One region of the Sporosarcina pasadenensis genome, then DNA from elsewhere that is predicted to be linked to it. Evidence: a T-box and tRNA genes for the amino acid it is inferred to sense, from the RefSeq annotation. Region 1 holds a T-box; the other holds one or more tRNA genes.
What was found. A T-box is a leader RNA that pairs with one kind of tRNA and senses whether it is charged. The one in region 1 lies ahead of ileS (isoleucine--tRNA ligase), so its partner is inferred to be a tRNA-Ile.

Region 2: it has a tRNA-Ile gene. The T-box ahead of ileS (isoleucine--tRNA ligase) is inferred to sense a tRNA for this amino acid. The anticodon was not compared.

Annotation. Positions count from the first base shown of each region.
Region 1 covers NZ_JBFEGM010000001.1:546,508-553,554, reverse strand. The annotation lists gene AB1K89_RS02815 (YggS family pyridoxal phosphate-dependent enzyme) at 38-742, shown strand; gene AB1K89_RS02810 (cell division protein SepF) at 739-1,191, shown strand; gene AB1K89_RS02805 (YggT family protein) at 1,217-1,507, shown strand; gene AB1K89_RS02800 (YlmH family RNA-binding protein) at 1,563-2,339, shown strand; gene AB1K89_RS02795 (DivIVA domain-containing protein) at 2,434-2,940, shown strand; T-box leader at 2,997-3,211, shown strand; gene ileS (isoleucine--tRNA ligase) at 3,252-6,011, shown strand; gene lspA (signal peptidase II) at 6,299-6,775, shown strand; gene AB1K89_RS02780 (RluA family pseudouridine synthase) at 6,775-7,047, shown strand, end outside.
Region 2 covers NZ_JBFEGM010000007.1:213,469-220,515, forward strand. The annotation lists gene AB1K89_RS11775 (M20 family metallopeptidase) at 1-112, opposite strand, end outside; gene AB1K89_RS11780 (vWA domain-containing protein) at 513-1,952, opposite strand; gene AB1K89_RS11785 (AAA family ATPase) at 1,968-3,146, opposite strand; gene AB1K89_RS11790 (transglycosylase domain-containing protein) at 3,363-5,486, opposite strand; tRNA gene AB1K89_RS11795 (tRNA-Glu) at 5,594-5,665, opposite strand; tRNA gene AB1K89_RS11800 (tRNA-Ser) at 5,673-5,763, opposite strand; tRNA gene AB1K89_RS11805 (tRNA-Asn) at 5,771-5,845, opposite strand; tRNA gene AB1K89_RS11810 (tRNA-Ile) at 5,847-5,923, opposite strand; tRNA gene AB1K89_RS11815 (tRNA-Gly) at 5,925-5,998, opposite strand; tRNA gene AB1K89_RS11820 (tRNA-Phe) at 6,005-6,080, opposite strand; tRNA gene AB1K89_RS11825 (tRNA-Asp) at 6,106-6,181, opposite strand; tRNA gene AB1K89_RS11830 (tRNA-Met) at 6,185-6,259, opposite strand; tRNA gene AB1K89_RS11835 (tRNA-Ser) at 6,456-6,548, opposite strand; tRNA gene AB1K89_RS11840 (tRNA-Lys) at 6,572-6,647, opposite strand; tRNA gene AB1K89_RS11845 (tRNA-Thr) at 6,655-6,730, opposite strand; tRNA gene AB1K89_RS11850 (tRNA-Val) at 6,753-6,828, opposite strand; rRNA gene rrf (5S ribosomal RNA) at 6,930-7,045, opposite strand.

The DNA of each region.
Region 1 (7,047 bases):
CCAATTGATACAATAAAGCAAAGTAAGCAGAAAAGTAGTGATTTCATTGGACACACTTCAACAACGTATGCAAAAAATAGAACAAGAAATTCAAGCAGCTTGTGATCGCTCAGGAAGGAATCGTCAAGATGTGACGGTCGTGGCGGTGACAAAGCAAGTCTCTGAAGACAGGGCACGTGAAGTCATCGAAATTGGAGTTTCAAATCTTGGAGAGAATCGACCGGAAGGACTTCTCGCAAAGCAGGAAAACATTCAATCTGATGATGTCTGCTGGCATTTCATCGGGAATGTCCAAAGCAGAAAAGTGAGGGACATTATTAACCAAGTCGATTTCCTTCATTCATTGGACCGCCTAAGTATTGCAAAAGAGATTCAAAAACGGGCAGCATCTTCGGTTGATTGCTTCGTGCAAGTGAACGTATCCGGGGAAGAGTCCAAATCAGGGTTAACCCCATCTGAATTGGAGGGGTTCATCCTTCAGCTCGCTGACTATGATAAAATTCGAGTTGTTGGTTTAATGACGATGGCTCCCTTTACGCAGGACGAAGAGTGGATTCGAAAAATATTCCGCTCCTTGCGTAGTCTTCGCGATCAAATCGCAGCTGAAAATTTAGATTATGCGCCGTGCACGCTATTATCTATGGGAATGTCAAATGACTATTCAATCGCAATCGAAGAAGGTGCAACTCACGTTAGAATCGGAACCGCATTAGTCGGAACGGAGAGCGAGGGAGACGAATGAGCATAAAAAGACGATTTGAGAAATGGTTCTATCTTGATGAAGAAGAAGAATTGCAGCAAGAGCATCCTGTCCGGGAACAACATCCGGTACAAGAGCAGCAACAGCCGAGAAGAGCGGTTTCGCGAAAGCCGCAAATTGCGGAAACACAGCAACAGCCGGGAACAGTTGTCAGCTTGCAAAGCATTCAGAAATCTTCAAAAGTTGTTCTTTTTGAACCGCGTGTCTACGCTGAAGCGCAAGATATTTCGGAGCACTTAAAGAATAAAAGGGCCGTAGTTGTCAATTTACAAAGGATTGAGCGCGATCAAGGGATCCGCATCGTCGATTTCCTGAGCGGAACTGTCTACGCACTTGGTGGGGATATTCAGCGGATTGGCACTGACATTTTCTTATGTGTGCCTGAGAACGTAGAAGTGGCAGGGACCATTTCGGATTTTTTTGAAAGATAGAATTGGATGAGGTGTACAAACGGATATGATACCAGTAGTCAATATAGTTTTTGATATTATTTTTAAAGCGATAGATCTTTACTTGATACTCCTCATTATTTATATTTTAATGTCATGGGTACCTTCCACAAGGGAAACGAAGTTCGGCATCTTTTTAGGGAAAATTACTGAGCCGTATTTAGGGTTTTTCCGCAAGTTCATTCCACCTCTTGGAATGATTGATATTTCACCGATTGTTGCCATCTTTGTATTGAATTATTTGATTTCCAGAGGTGTATACGAAGTATATCGATTAATCATTACCTCACTCATGTGAGGTTTTTTCTATAAGGGACCCATGTGAAAATGGTCCCGTAAGGAGTCGTAAAAAAGTGGATTCGATCATACAACATTTTAGAAAAGACGAGCAGCCGTTCATTGAAACGGTAATCGGGTGGACGCGTGAAGTGGAGGATACATATTCTCCAAAACTCACCGGATTTCTCGATCCAAGACAGGTATTCATTTTGAGCTCCATCGTCAGGAGTTCCGGTCTTGAATTCGGGGTCCATGGCGCATTCCTTGAGCCTGAACGCCAACGGGCTTTGATTTACCCGGATTATTACGAACCGGAAGATGCTGATTTCCAAGTCTCTGTTTTTGCCATTAGGTATCCTTCGAAATTTATGACGTTGGAACATCGGGATATTTTAGGGTCACTTATGGCGCTTGGTATCGACCGTTCGAAATTCGGAGATATCCGCTTGGAGGAAGATGTCGTCCAATTCGCCGCTGCAGAGGAGATGAAAGATTATCTCACTGCCAATTTAACGTCGATCGGCAAATCGAAAGTCCGTATCGAAGAGCTCGGTTCTTCTGATGACTTGATCGTCATGGCGGAGTCGTGGAAAGAAGAGCTCCATACAATCAGTTCATTGCGCCTAGACTCTCTTGTCGCTTCTTTAGTGAATTGTCCACGACAAAAAGCTGTCGCGCTCATTCAGAATGATAAAGTGAAAGTGAATCATGTCATCCGCAATCAGCAAGCGTTCGAGGTGAATGAATCAGACATTCTTTCGATCAGAGGATCAGGCCGTTTTAAAATTATGTCGATAGAAGGAAGGACCCGAAAAGACAAAATACGGTTGTTGATTGGTAGGTTAGAATGATTTTTCAGACAACCGTCTGAAAAACTGCTGTTTTATATGAGGATGGCATGTATAATAGGGAATAGATGATTTACTCGAAAGGGAGGAACAGAAGATGGCATTGTCACCACTCGATATACATAATAAAGATTTCAGCCGCGGTTTCCGCGGTTACGACGAAGATGAAGTGAATGAGTTTCTCGAACAGATCATGAAGGATTATGAAAACGTGCTGGAAGAGAATAAAGCTTTGAAAAACAGTTTGAAGGAAACGAGAGAAAAGATTTCCCATTTCAATACGATTGAAGAGACGTTGCAGAAATCCATTTTGATTGCCCAGGAAGCAGCTGAAGATGTTAGACGCAACTCGGTCCAGGAATCGAAGCTAATTGTGAAAGAAGCGGAGAAAAATGCGGACCGTATTGTGAATGAAGCATTGTCCCGCGCTCGTAAAATTGCAATGGAAATCGAGGACTTGAAAAAACAATCGAAAGTGTTTAGAAACCGTTTTCGCATGTTGATTGAAGCCCAACTTGATATGATCAAGACAGACGACTGGGAAAAACTTTTAGAATATGAGCCGGATACAGAACATCTTGAGTCCGCTGCAGATGTAGAATGACAGGGATGCTTGACATTCCAACGCATTCACACATATAATAATGACCATATAAGCAGGAACAGGCGTTGAAAGAGAGAGTACTTTCCGAAATTCAAGCAAAGCGAGCCGGGGGCGGTGGGAGCCTGGCCTGAAACGGAAACGAAAATCACTCCAGAGCCGGATTGACGAAAATCAATCCCGGATGCACCCCGTTATGGTGTTCTGAGAGGCAGTATGATTTTATCATGCTGCAACTAGGGTGGTAACGCGAGAATAATCCCTCGTCCCTTACATAGGGACGGGGTTTTTTTATTTCCAAAGGAGGAAACAGGATGGATTACAAAGACACATTGCTCATGCCGAAAACAGAATTTCCAATGCGTGGCAACTTACCAAACAAAGAACCTGATATGCAAGCAAAATGGGAAGAAATGAACATCTACGAAAAAGTGCAAAAACGTACCGAAGGACGCCCATTCTTCGTTCTTCACGACGGACCGCCATATGCGAACGGTGATCTGCACATGGGGCATGCACTTAACAAAGTGCTGAAAGACATGATCGTTCGTCATAAATCGATGACCGGCTTCCACGCACCTTACGTGCCGGGCTGGGATACACACGGTCTTCCGATCGAGCAAGCTCTCGTCAACAAAGGCGTCAATCGTAAAGAGCTCTCCGTCGCTGAATTCAGAAAGATGTGCGAGGAATATGCTTACAGTCAAATCGACAGCCAACGTTCACAATTTAAACGTATCGGCGTACGTGGTGACTGGGAAAATCCGTATATCACATTAAAACCTGAATTTGAAGCAAGGCAAATCCAAGTATTCGGCGAGATGGCTAAGAAAGGTTATATTTACAAAGGTCTGAAGCCTGTCTACTGGTCCCCTTCAAGCGAATCAGCACTAGCTGAAGCGGAAATTGAGTACAAAGATAAAAAATCACCTTCCATCTATGTGGCATTCCCGATCAAGGACGGTCTTGGTGTTGTTGACGAGGATGTCCGAATCGTCATCTGGACGACGACTCCATGGACAATTCCCGCAAACCTTGGAATTTCGGTCCACCCGGAATTCGTATACGCTATTGTCAATGTGGAAGGAAATAAGTTCCTCATGGCGAAAGATCTCGTTGAGTTTGTTGCGAAAGAGATCGGCTGGGAATCATATGAAGTTGTTAGCGAGGTAAAAGGTTCTGATCTAGAAAGAGTAATTGCGAAGCACCCGCTATATGATCGCGATTCCCTCGTCATGCTTGGCGACCATGTTACGGCAGAAGCTGGTACTGGCTGCGTTCATACAGCGCCAGGTCATGGTGAAGATGACTTCTACGTCTCGAAACAATATGGTATCGACGCATTGTCTCCGATCAATGACCGAGGTGTCATGACTGATGAGGCTCCTGGCTTTGAAGGGTTATTTTATGAAGATGCAAATAAAGAAGTGACGAAAAAATTGGATGAAGAAGGAGCTTTGTTGAAACTTTCCTTCATCACTCACTCGTATCCACACGATTGGCGTACGAAGAAACCGGTCATTTTCCGTGCAACTGCACAATGGTTCGCATCCATCGAATCATTCCGCAGTGAATTGCTAGAAGCGATTCGCAATACGAAATTCACTCCTTCATGGGGCGAAACACGCTTGTACAATATGGTACGCGACCGTGGTGACTGGTGTATTTCACGTCAACGTGTGTGGGGAGTTCCGATTCCGGTATTTTACGCGGAAAATGGAGAAGCCATCCTTACTGATGAAACGATTGCACATGTTGCAAAACTGTTCAGGGAACATGGTTCGAATATTTGGTTTGAAAGGGACGCGAAAGACTTGCTTCCGGAAGGTTTCAAGCATGAAGGCAGTCCGAACGGCCTGTTTTCAAAAGAGACGGATATTATGGACGTCTGGTTCGATTCCGGTTCTACACATCAAGGCGTGTTAGTGGAAAGGGACGATCTCGTCTATCCGGCCGATTTGTACTTGGAAGGCTCCGACCAATATCGCGGATGGTTCAACTCATCCTTGACGACAAGTGTCGCCATCAACGGAATTGCTCCATACAAAGGGCTACTAAGCCACGGATTCACATTGGATGGGGAAGGGCGCAAAATGAGCAAGTCGCTCGGCAACGTCATCGTACCTTCAAAAGTGATGAATCAACTAGGTGCCGATATCCTTCGTCTATGGGTGTCGTCAGTCGATTATACGGCAGATGTACGGGTTTCCGATTCGAACTTCAAGCAAGTATCGGAAGTATACCGCAAGATCCGAAATACACTCCGCTTCCTGCATGGAAACGTTGCAGATTTCAATCCGGCTTCTGACCGTATCGAGTTCAATGATATGCGTCCGATTGACCAATATGTTTATGTGAAGTTGCAAGATTTAATTAATGAAGTCCTTGAAGCTTACGAGAAATACGAGTTTGCAGGCGTCTATCATGCAGTGAACAATTTCTGTACAGGCGAATTGAGCTCGTTCTATCTTGATATTGCGAAAGACGTCGTTTATATCGAAGGCGTAGATCACCCGCACCGCCGTGCGATGCAGACCGTCATGTACGATTCACTCGTCGCTCTATTGAAGCTATTGACGCCGGTCATCCCGCATACGACGGATGAACTTTGGGCATATCTAGAGCATGTCGAAGAGGAAAGCGTACAGTTGACTGACATGCCGCAAGCGGAAGACCTTGGAGATCAAGCAGAGGCACTTCGCGAGCGTTTCAGCCGTTTGATGCTTGTGCGCGACGATGTTTTGAAGGCGCTTGAAGAGGCAAGGAATGCAAAAGTGATCGGTAAATCGCTCGAAGCGAAAGTGACTGTTGCTTTGCCGGAAAAAATGGCTGGTATTTTGACAGCGGAAGATATCGATTACGCTCAATTCTTCATCGTTTCCAAATTCGAGGAAGGCGAAGAAGGTAATTTGCCATCAGAAGCCTTAAAACTCGACTCCGCAACTGTCCTTGTAGAAAAAGCGGACGGTGAAAAATGTGATCGCTGCTGGACGATTTCTGAAACTGTAGGCACAGATTCAGACCACCCAGCTCTATGCTCACGTTGTGCAAATGTTGTAAAGAAGTATTATTGATTAAATATTGGATTGGAGCGTAAGGCGGCGACTCCAGCGGGAAAAGCGCGAGCTGAAAGCCCCGCAGGAACGTAGTGACGAGGAGATTGAAGCCGTGCCCGCGGAAAGCGTCCGCCTGAAGCGGAAATCCTATTATTCATAAGCATTTTGGTAAAGGCTGTTTGCAACTGTGGCTTTGTTCCTGTTGCAACAGTCTTTTTCTTTTCCATCGAAGCGCATGCCAATTTCATGATTGGAATCATTTTGTGGTAAAATGGAACAGAAACTGTCGGACGGGGGTTTTTGGATTGATACTATATTATGGATTGGCTATTTTTTTAATATTGCTCGATCAACTGACAAAATGGCTTGTTGTACAAAACATGAATCTTGGGGAACGAATCCCTATCGCTGAACCTTATTTGGCACTCTTATCGCACCGGAATAAAGGAGCGGCATGGGGAATGCTAGAAGGGCAGATGTGGTTATTTTATATCGTCACAATAGTAGTTGTCGGAGGCATCATCTATTTTTTCCACAAAGAAGCGAAGGGCAGCAAATTATTGAGTGCCAGCCTGATGTTTTTATTGGGCGGAGCGATCGGGAACTTCATCGACCGATTATTTCGGAAAGAGGTTGTTGACTTCATTGATGTCCTCATCCCTGTCATCAATTATGACTTTCCAATATTCAACGTGGCGGACGCAGCATTGACGGTTGGCGTCGTCCTTATTATACTTTACGTCATTGTAGATGAAAAAAAGAACAAGAAAAAGGTGACATAATGGAACCGCACGAAATTGTAATAACAGAAGAACATGGAACCGGCAGAATTGATAAAGTACTATCGGAAATCAATGCAGATTGGTCCCGCACGCAAATCCAGCAATGGATGAAGGATGGGGCAGTTCTCGTAAATGAAGCAACCGTAAAATCGAACTATAAAGTGAAACCTGGGGATGTCATCCAAGTGATGGAGCCTGAACTCGAGGAGCTCGACATCGTAGCGGAAGATCTCAATCTGGAAATCGTCTATGAAGATGCGGATGTGCTTGTC
Region 2 (7,047 bases), on a different contig from region 1:
CGTATTCTTCAAACCTTGTTTCCGGGTGATTGAAAATATATTCACTCACCTCTTCAAATTTCGTTTTATTTTTCACCAAGTAATCCTTCGTAAATTTACTTACCGTTGACAAGATGATTACCTCCTAAAACAATGTATGCGCTTTCTTTTCCTCGTTTAAAAACTTAAACGTGTAAACCCAACCGGCTGATTAATAATTGTTGTTACATTTAGTACTAATAAATTTTCTTGTAAATATGATGATAATTGTTTCTATCCTTCTCCACTTTTCTTCCAATATCTCTATATTAACTTGTTATAGTGAACCCATTGAATAGAACGATAATAGGAGTATACATGATTTTATTATTACTGCCTAGTACAATAATATATTGGTGAAAATAACTTTTTTTCCCTAGTAATTTATTATTAATTTAATTCTATATTCAGAATGAATAGAGTTTACACTCTTCACCCCCCAAAAAAAGATGACCGTAAACGTTGAATTACAACATTTAAGGTCATCTTCTAAGTTAAATTTCAAATGCAGCATAACTACTCTCGTCTTCGAAATCTTTCATAATGACAACTTTATCCGAAAACAATTCCACTGTATTTACGTGGCCACCTAAAATAAAGGACAGGACATTAAAGGCTTTCTCTTTTTTCTTCTTATTGAACTCTTCAAGAAATGAATCATTTATCTCGTCCTCACCGTCTGTAACAAATATAACATCCGCTTCTTTAAAACGGCTTTCATTAATTACGCTTAGTGATCTACTTAGAGGTAGGGCAAAATTCGTTCCACCACTTAGGAATATTTGTGCCAAATTCACCAAATCCGAGCTCTTTACTTTTCCTTTTTCATATTTAAAGACTTGTATATGAGTTGAAAATAAGATCAAACAAAAATCCCTTCTCTGTCTTCTAGCAATCGACATAAGGGCTAATGTAAACCCTTTAGCTTGAGTATCGTGGCTTCGCATACTACTTGACTGATCCAAGCAAAGAATGATTGGTCCTTTCCCAAGTACCTCCCTTCCCTCCTGTACATACATCATTGTCTGTCCTTCAATAAACCTACGGAGAAAGTCGTTCTTAGTTGTTGGATGCGTGTACAATCCTAGCTCTATTGGCAACAGCCGTTCAATATCGGTGCCAATTGTGACTCCACTTCTATTGACTGCCTCATTATATTTCGTCTTCTGCTTTTTACGGGCTACCTGTTTGAACCGACCTGCCCATTCCGCAATTTCTTTCATCTTTTTATTAGAAGCAATTTTTTCCGCTAATGAGATTTGGTCTCGTAAAGGAACCTTTTTCAGGTCTCCATCTCCTCTGCCCGATCTAATGCCGCCAAGTAACGATATGAGACCATCCTTCACCTGCTTTGTTTCCTGAATGGCTTGTACCATTGCTTGCGAAAAACTCTCACTGTTGATACGAAGTATCTGTTGCAATTTCTCATCAAGTTTAGTCATCAATTCTGTAAAATTCTCATCAGTTTCGTGGCTTTCACTTCTAGTCTCTTCTTGCCAATCGTGCCTTCGAAGTTGCCTATGCATTTCGAGAATTCCCTCTAACTGCTTTTGTAAGTCTTCATCGTCCTTTTTTTGCTCAGCGAGCCATTGGTTCGTCTTCTCTCCGAACTTCACCGTGCCGATAGCTGACGACAAATCATCTAAACGAGTGAAGCTGCGAAAGGTTACAAAGCTTTCTTCCGCCATGATTCTTTCCATCAGTGACTTATTAACCTCTAGATCAATGTCTACTTGTCCGGTAATTTCAGGTTTCATCTTATATAAGGATGCCCAGATGTCAGCGAGCAATGACTCGAACATCGGCAGCTCACCTTCGCCTCTTAATCTTTGTAGACCCGATGACATTTCAAAAATTTCTCTGAAACGTCTTTTATCGAATGCGTCAGTATTCAATACTGATCGATTGGCATTGTGACTTTTACGTCTCTTCACAAAGAACACTCCCTGTCACATTTTAAAAAAGGTGCTAGTGTTGGATCCCTTCTTTTCAGTTCGAGATTCAAAATACCACGGCTCTAATATTTTATTCAAGATCTCATGTTCCATCGAGGTCACTTTATCAAGTAAGGTGTCAATATCAGCATTCCGACTATGATAGTCACTTTTGAGCTTGTTCAAATCAGCCACTAAGGCTTTCATTTTTTGAGTCGCCTCCATTCCAGCCTCAGGTGTTTGGTCCTGCAGTATGGAGTAGAACACTTCATTTGCTTCATTTTGTATGGAAGAGAGAATTTGCGTAACAGCATCTTGTGCATGATTGCGAATAATGGAAGATACAGCATCTTTTTGGTCCACCGTTTCCCAAAGCACATTTTCAAGGATGACAATATCAGATACCTTCACATCCTGCCTTTGGCTTAGTAACGCCTTCGCTTGTAGTATCGATAGAGACTGTTTAAACCGCCTATCAGAAGGGCGTATCCCTTCGTCACGTAATTCATTGCGGATTTCCGAAAGTTTTTCATACACGTCGTCCGGAATTGGTACAATGTCCGTTAAAAACTGAAGTTGAAGTAATTCTTCCATCGTCATGGAAGGCATGACGAGACCCTGAGCGGTTCCCTTCATCATGGAAATAAAATTTGTTTCATCGGCAATGTAATCTAGCTCGAACCGAAGTAAGAACCTGTCGAAAAGAGCTTCCAGCCCTTCCCCTTCTTCAGGATATTCGTTTGAAGCTCCAATAACCGATAGTAAAGGAGCTTTTACTGGCGTTCCGTTATTATAAAAGATCCGTTCGTTTATAAGTGTCAGTAAACTATTCAAGATTGCCGAATTCGCTTTAAATATCTCATCCAGGAAAACAAGATTCGCTTCTGGCATTTTAGTTCTTGTGTTTCGCTTGTATATTCCTTTTTCAAGGTCTTTTAATGACAACGGTCCAAACACTTCTTCTGGTGTACTGAACCTCGTTAATAACCATTGGAAGTATTCTGTTCCTTGTACGATTTTAGCTAACTCAATTGCCAATGCAGATTTCGCAGTTCCGGCAGGTCCAATCATGAGCATATGTTGTCTCGAGAGCAGAGCGACAAGAATCCCCTCAACCTCGTTCTCCCGTTCAAAATACTTCGCATTGAGTGCCAGTCTAATTTCCTCTAACTTTGTCAAATGAGCAATGGTCATTGTATATAACTCCTTACTTTGTAATGTAATAAAATAAAGGAAATTTCCTATTCTCCTCAGAAAGATAATTTCTTTACATTACAGTTTGAAGGATACTGGGTCATTTTAATCTGTCGACGACAAAATTTTCATCATAGACAGCATAAAAAAAGCGCTTAAACGTTGGTATAATAACGTTTAAGCGCTTTTTCTTTAAGAAAGTCTTAAATCGACCGTTCAATCATCATGTTCTTTCCACTTATGTTTTTTCTCTTTTTCTTTTTCTCTTTTCTTCTTATCTTTCTCTTTTTTCTTCTCTCTCTTCTCTCTTTCCTTCTCGTCTTTCTTCTCTCTTTTTTTCCGTTCTTTCTCTTTTTTCTTCTCCTGGTTCCTTTTCTCTTTTTCTTGTTTTTGCTCTTTCTTCTTCAACTTTTCTTTCTGTTCCTCTAGCTCTTTTTGCTTTTTCGCGATTAATGGTAAATCAAATTTCTTCGTAGGTAATTCACTGATCGATTTTGATAGGACTTGCCCGAAAATTGGCGGCACTGTGAAACTACTAGTCGATGTTAAGTAATGTTCGGAATCCGTTTTATCATAGCCTAACCAAACTGCCCCCACGATGTCTGGAGTATATCCAACAAACCAATGATCCTTTGATCCATCGACACCAGTGATTGGCAGCTGAGTGGTGCCTGTTTTACCGGCAACTTCCATCCCTGATATTTGAGCTTTCTGAGCAGTACCAACTTCGACTGCACCTTGCAGCATATAGGTCATTTGCTGGGCAACTTCCGCTTCTGTAACTTCTACGGATTGTTCACGCCATTTTCCAATGACTTCGCCTTCTGAATCCTTTATTTCTACAATAGCATGGGCTTCCATCATGACCCCATCATTCGCAAATGCGGAAAAAGCTTGAGCCATTCGCAGGGGTGAAGTACCTTTGTGCAAGCCTCCTAGTGCCAGGCCAAGATTATGGTCTTGTTCTTCCAATTGGATGCCGAACCGCTCTACCGTACGCACTCCAGTTTCAATTCCGATGTTATTCAAGAGCCAGACGGGAGGGATATTATACGATTGAGTGACTGCATCGTACATTGTCACTTGCCCTCTGAATTTATGATCGAAATTTTTCGGTGAATATCCATTAATGTTAATCGGTTCGTCAACGAGCATATCCGAAATTTGATAACCTTGCTCGAGCGCTGCAGTGTATACAAGTGGTTTCAAGGTCGATCCCGGTTGTCTGACGAGCTGGGTCGCATTATTAAAACGTCCATACGTATATTCTCCCCTGCCCCCAACCAAGGCACTAATCCCACCCGTTTTAGGATTCAAGAAGACCGAACCGCTTTGAATGAGTTGATTGGGCTTACTCTCTGGAAAATAGCGATCATCTTGATAGACTTCTTCAAGGGCATCTTGGATGACGGGATTTAACTCTGTATAAATATGGAGTCCCCCAGATAGCACTTCATTTTTCGTTAGATCGTACTTGTTGACAGCCTCGTCGATAATGTAGTCAATATAATATGGATATTTGCCTTTATAATTCGGCATTGTTGAATCGGCTAACACAATTTCTTGTCCGATCGCTTCCTCGAACTCCGCTTGACTTATATACTCTTCATTTTTCATTAATGATAAAACAATGTTGCGTCGTTCCACCGACTTCTCCAAGTTTTTATAAGGAGATAAATGAGTAGGTGCTTTAATCAATCCTGCTAATGTAGCAGATTCGCTTAACGTTAATTCACTTACATCTTTGCCAAAATAGACTTCCGCGGCTCGTTGAACACCCCATGCCCCTTCGCCAAAATAGATTTGATTCAGGTAGCGTTCCATAATGTCATCTTTTGAATACGTTCGCTCAATTTTCTTCGCGATAAGCAATTCCTTGAATTTACGAGAGTATGTACGTTCCTGCGTTAAAAATACATTTTTTGAAAGCTGTTGAGTGATTGTACTTCCCCCAGCAACAACTTCACCTTTTAACGTGTTTTGAGTAAATGCCCGCGCAATCCCGAAATAATTAATCCCACCATGTTTGTAAAACTGTTGATCCTCAACAGAGATTACTGCTTCAATTAGCTCTTTTGGGATTTGGTCTAAACGTACACCTTCAATATTGGAATTCGAAATTTTACTAACAATCTCTCCGTTTTGATCGTAAATTAACGTCGGTCTCGGTTCAGGTTCTTCTAGTTTACTAACATCACTTGAGGAAATTAATAAATTCACCATGACCAAACCACAAATCGCCACTACTACCATTCCGAATAATAGGATTCGGATAGGTTTTTTTAAGGCAAACCATTTCTTCCCTCTATTTAATTGTTTTTGCTGCTTCCTACGTTCCATTCTACTCAAATGAATCCCACCTTCTTCAATCACAGATTACAGAGTTTAATAAAACAGAAAAAATCCTATCAAGTTTATAAATAACTTGATAGGATTTTTTTCTTGTATGACCCCTACGGGATTCGAACCCGTGTTACCGCCGTGAAAGGGCGGTGTCTTAACCGCTTGACCAAGGGGCCGAACTTATGGCGGAGAAGGAGGGATTCGAACCCTCGCACCGCTTACGCGATCTATGCCCTTAGCAGGGGCACCTCTTGAGCCACTTGAGTACTTCCCCAAGTTATTGGCTCCGCAGGTAGGATTCGAACCTACGACCGATCGGTTAACAGCCGATTGCTCTACCACTGAGCTACTGCGGAATGGTGGGCCTAAGTGGACTCGAACCACCGACCTCACGCTTATCAGGCGTGCGCTCTAACCAGCTGAGCTATAGGCCCATGGAGCGGGTGAAGGGAATCGAACCCTCATCATCAGCTTGGAAGGCTGAGGTTTTACCACTAAACTACACCCGCAAAGAATGGTGGCTCAGGACGGAATCGAACCGCCGACACAAGGATTTTCAGTCCTTTGCTCTACCGACTGAGCTACTGAGCCACATATATATGTAATAGTTAAGAAATGGCGGTCCCGACCGGGATCGAACCGGCGATCTCCTGCGTGACAGGCAGGCATGTTAACCGCTACACCACGGGACCATTTGGTTGCGGGGGCAGGATTTGAACCTGCGACCTTCGGGTTATGAGCCCGACGAGCTACCACTGCTCCACCCCGCGATAATGTTAGTAGTAGGAATTTTAAATCCTACGCATTCAGTTTGCTGTGGGACTTTGTTGTAATTTCCTTTTAGGAAATTACACAAATCACATTCGGTGTGATGTGATTTGCTCCACCCCGCGATAATGTTAGTAGTAGGAACTCTAAATCCTACATAATCAGTTTTCATACCATTATTGTTGTTTTTCAAAAAAATGGCGGAGGAAGAGGGATTCGAACCCCCGCGGGCTTTAACACCCCTGTCGGTTTTCAAGACCGATCCCTTCAGCCAGGCTTGGGTATTCCTCCACGAAAAACATAGTTACTGGTAATGGTGAGCCATGCAGGATTCGAACCTGCGACCCTCTGATTAAAAGTCAGATGCTCTACCGACTGAGCTAATGGCTCATAAAAATGGTGCCGGCGATAGGAGTCGAACCCACGACCTACTGATTACAAGTCAGTTGCTCTACCAACTGAGCTACACCGGCAAATCATTAGTATTAGTATGTATGGTGGAGGATGACGGGTTCGAACCGCCGACCCCCTGCTTGTAAGGCAGGTGCTCTCCCAGCTGAGCTAATCCTCCATGTTAAAAATGCAATAGACTTCGCACTACTGTGTCATCTTCACTAGTTCAGTCAGTCACGTATGCTTGAACGCTTCTTTCTTATGTAATGAAAATGGCTGGCCCGGCGACGTCCTACTCTCACAGGGGGAAGCCCCCTACTACCATCGGCGCTGAAGAGCTTAACTTCCGTGTTCGGTATGGGAACGGGTGTGACCTCTTCGCCTTCGTCACCAGACT